DNA from 2 places in the Companilactobacillus ginsenosidimutans genome. Region 1 is predicted to be linked to the other one. Evidence: predicted binding sites of a transcription regulator. Region 1 holds the regulator's gene; the other holds the start of a gene.

Region 1 (2,210 bases):
AGGGTTAGCAATAATTTTTGGAGAACCACCTTCAAGAACAGCAACAGCTGAGTTTGTAGTACCCAAATCAATACCAATAACTTTAGACATATACAAATACCTCTTTTTTATTTTTATAATTTAAAATTTTATTTTGCAACTACTACCATTGCAGGACGTAAAACTCGATCATTGAGTTTATATCCCTTTTGTAAAACTTGAACAACTGTATCAGCAGGATGATCTTTATCTGCAGGAACAGTTTGAACTGCTTGACTATCGGCAGGATCAAATTTTTCGCCAACATTATCGACGGCCGTTACGTTATTATCCTCAACTGCCTTAACCATATGTTGTTGAACCATCTCAACACCCTTTTTAAGTTGCTTACCAGTTTCATCGGTAACATCAACTTGCAAAGCGCGTTCCAGATTGTCAAGAACAGGAAGAATTTCCTTAGCCAGCTTTTGACCATCATATTTAATCAAACCAGCAATTTCTTTCTTTTGACGGTTTGCCATATTTTGAATTTCAGCTTGACTACGAATATATTTATCTTCCAATTCGTCGTTCTTTTTCTTGAGATCTGCAACTTCTTTAATTAATTGTTCAGCTTCAGATCCAGCCTTACTAGTTTTTTTCGATTCCTTTTTAGAATCTTTTGAAACATCCTCTTTTTTAGGAGCTTCTTTAGTTTCCACATCTTCTTGAGAAGTTTTCGCTTTTTGGTCTTTTTCTTTATCTGCCATTGCTGCCTCCTATAAATATCATGAATCATCATACCTTGAATAATAATCAATCAATCTTTTTGCTAATTCGGTTCTAAACTCGCCTAACAATCCGATAAGTTGTGAATAATGCATTGATGTTGGTCCAAGAAGTGCAATAACGCCCTTACCGTGATGTCCAACATCATAATTAGCGGTAATAATACTATAATTCTTTAACGCATCGGATCCCAATTCACTACCGAGACGAACTTTAATTCCATCATCCTCGGAATTAGGATTAAGCAGTTTCTTCAAATCATTACTCTGGTTAATAGTAGAAAGAAGTGATTGCACTCCTTCTAGATCACTATTATTTGCGTAATTTAAAAGATTTAATTGACCGTCAACAAAATATTTTTCAGAATCAGCTTTTCTGAATAATTGATCTACCATATCTAGCAAACCATTAGTAGAATACATATATTCTGACAAGATTATTGGAATGTCGTCATGCAACATCTCAATTACCCTTGGTAAAGGTTGACCAACCAACTTATCATTTACTATCCGAACAAATTTCTCAATCAGTGAACTATCTAATTCCGCATCAACTGTGTAGATGTTACTTTCCACGTTATTATCACTTGTAACGATAATTGCCATTATCTGATGAGAATTAAGTGGAACAATTCTAAATCCCGTTAAGCGTGTTTTTGTGCTTTCTGGGCCTAAAGTAATTGCTGTGTAGCTGGTTAAATGTGAAAGTATTTTAGCTGACCGTTCGATTATGTCATCAAGTTGGTGATAAGTTTGTCCGAAATCCTCATCAATCTGATTTGCAATATCTTTTGGCACAATAGTAGGTTGAACCAGATAATCTAAGTAGTAACGATATCCATTAGCAGAAGGTATTCGTCCAGAAGATAAATGGGTCTTCTCGAGATAACCTATTTCTTCAAGAGTTGCCATCTCATTCCTAATGGTTGCTGAACTTACATGAAATGGTAATGCGTTCTCTAATGTTTTTGATCCAACCGGCTGGCCGGTATCTGTAAAAATGCGCACGACTTCTCTCAAGATTGCATCTTGACGTTCCGATAACATTATACCGTCCTCCTTTTAGCACTATTCATATTGGAGTGCTAACAATGTAAAATATAACAATTCAGCCTATGAGTGTCAAGTATTGGCGCTTAAAAAATTGGATTTTTACAGAAAAATATTTATTAACTTTCATGATAAAAAAAATCCCGACAAAAGTTGTCGAGATTAAGAGTGATTTTATTTATCAAATAAAAATGATTTTGAATTTTCACGATCTTTTTTAAGCTGATCAATCAACTCATCAGCGCCACTAAACTTGATTTCGCCTCGTAAATAGTGAACCCATTGGAGTGTAACTTCGTTGCCATAGATATCTTCATCAAAGTCAAAAATGTTACATTCGACGGTTACTCCAGTATTCTCAGCAAAGGTGATATTGTACCCAACTGATGTCATTGAATCATACCATTTGCCATT
Region 2 (2,210 bases), 310 kb from region 1:
ACCTTCAACAACATCAAGTGTTGTATCAATACCTTTTGATTCTTCAATTGTGATAACACCATCGTTACCGACTTTTTCCATGGCGTCAGCGATTAATCCACCAACTTCTTCACTAGCTGAAGAAACTGAAGCTACTTGAGCAATATCTTTCTTACCTGAAACCTTGTGAGAAATCTTGTGTAGTTCATCAACAGCGGCTTTTGTAGCTTGTTCGATACCAGTTCTGATACCAACAGGGTTAGCACCAGCAGTAACGTTCTTCATACCTTCAGCAATGATTGATTGTGCCAAAACTGTAGCAGTTGTAGTACCATCACCAGCGATATCGTTTGTCTTTGAAGCAACTTCAGAAACAAGCTTTGCACCCATGTTTTCGAAGTGATCTTCAAGTTCAATACTCTTAGCAATAGTTACACCATCATTTGTAATCTCAGGTGAGCCATAGCTCTTTTCAAGAACAACGTTACGACCCTTAGGTCCGATTGTAGTTTTAACTGTGTTAGCAAGTTTGTTAACACCTTCTAGCATTTTAGAACGTGCATCTTCTGAAAATTTAATTTCTTTAGCCATTTAAATTTCACACTCCATTTAATTTGATAAATTGTCTGTTAATTTGCCTGATTAATTATTCAACGATTGCCATAATATCTTTTTCGTGAAGGATTAGGTAATCTTTGTCATCATACTTAACTTCTGAGCCAGCATACTTATCAAAGAGAACCTTGTCTCCAGTTTTAACTGACATTGCGATTGTCTTACCTTCTGGTGAAACTGCACCAGGACCTGCGGCAACTACTTCTGCAGTTTGTGGCTTTTCTTTGGCGTTGTTGGCCAACACGATTCCACCAACTGTCTTCTCTTCTTCTTTATCGACTGTTACAACGATTCTGTCTCCAAGTGGTTTTAACAATTTATATCCCTCCGATGAATTTTTAATTTTATATTATTTAGCACTCGAACATTCCTTGTGCTAATCACAACTTTTATATTAACATTTTCTTCAGAACATGCAAGTATTTCCCCCTAAAAAGAGCTGGTTTTTCTGAAAAGATTTGCTTCGTAAAATTAGTTTTTGGATGTTCACTTCCGATTCCGGAATGAAATCGATTTTTGGGCTGGAACATGGCCAGCGCATTTGGAGCCTTTTCAAAGTACGAAAAGTCTTCAAACTGTGCTTTATTCTAAGCCGAGAAAACCACTCGACTAAGAATAATTTGGCCATTTAGCCCAAATCGATTTCATTCCTCCATCTGGTGATCCATTAAACTCTTTTACAAGCGGTCTTTGTCTGAAAATTTTTGGTAATAGTTTATGCTATTTGGTTTGTTTGAATTAATTACAGCCACTAAATACAAATAAAAAAGTTGAAAACATTTTTGCTTTCAACTTTATTGTTTGTTCGATATTTTAATTAATTATATCTGTCCGAATATTACTCCTAAGCCGCCACCGAATCCTCGGCTTTGAAATTCTTGACTAACTAATTTTAGATATAGATCTGATAGTGGTTTAGACAATTCTTTTCTCATTGCTATGGGTGTTAAACTTGTTCTTAATTGTGAAGTTATTTTTGGTAGGTACTCTTTTTTTATTAGCTGGTTCTTGGCTGTTTCTAGATAACCTTTTTCTTCGTTGCTGATGTCTAATTCTATATCTTGGTTGATTATGGTTAACAGTTCCTCGGCTTTATTTGTTTTCATCTTCGAATCCTTCTTTAATACGGTATAATGTACACATTGCTTGCTACTAATTTTACTACTTTGGTAGCTTGAATTTAAGATTCGAGGATTTTACATGAAAAACTCTACTAATCAGCTTGTTACGATTTTAGATTACATTGCTCTTATGTTTGTTAGCACAATGCTCTCCATTATGCGGCTTTCTGGACATCCCTATTTTGGAATTATTACTACTGCCGCAATCGTTGTTACAGGCATTATGATTTATTTAGTGCATATTAATGGAAAAAATGATATTGAAAGTAGTAAGTTTGAGTCGCGTCGAGCTATTACTTGGACTTTGATTGGTACTCTTGGTGCCATTCTGATCCAAATTGGTCTTGGCTTTGTCGAACAGAACTGGCTTCATATGACTACTGCTTCGCAAAATACTGCTACCCTGCTTACTACCGCAAAGGGTTATCCATATTATCTGGTTTACATGTTAATTTGTGCACCAATTATGGAAGAAATTATTTTTAGGCGCGTATT

The links. Region 1 encodes HrcA, which represses chaperone genes, less so after heat shock. Its sites were predicted from a motif close to TTAGCACTCNNNNNNNNNGAGTGCTAA; they were not measured.
Region 2: the regulator HrcA is predicted to act here: its motif matches at 948-974, upstream of groES (co-chaperone GroES).

What each region holds. Positions count from the first base shown of each region.
Region 1 is NZ_CP012034.1:614,680-616,889, forward strand. Features, by position in the region: gene dnaK (molecular chaperone DnaK) at 1-90, opposite strand, end outside; gene grpE (nucleotide exchange factor GrpE) at 129-728, opposite strand; gene hrcA (heat-inducible transcriptional repressor HrcA) at 747-1,793, opposite strand; gene ribF (riboflavin biosynthesis protein RibF) at 1,971-2,210, opposite strand, start outside.
Region 2 is NZ_CP012034.1:927,631-929,840, forward strand. Features, by position in the region: gene groL (chaperonin GroEL) at 1-570, opposite strand, end outside; gene groES (co-chaperone GroES) at 626-910, opposite strand; gene ABM34_RS04920 (bacteriocin immunity family protein) at 1,416-1,700, opposite strand; gene ABM34_RS04925 (CPBP family intramembrane glutamic endopeptidase) at 1,795-2,210, shown strand, end outside.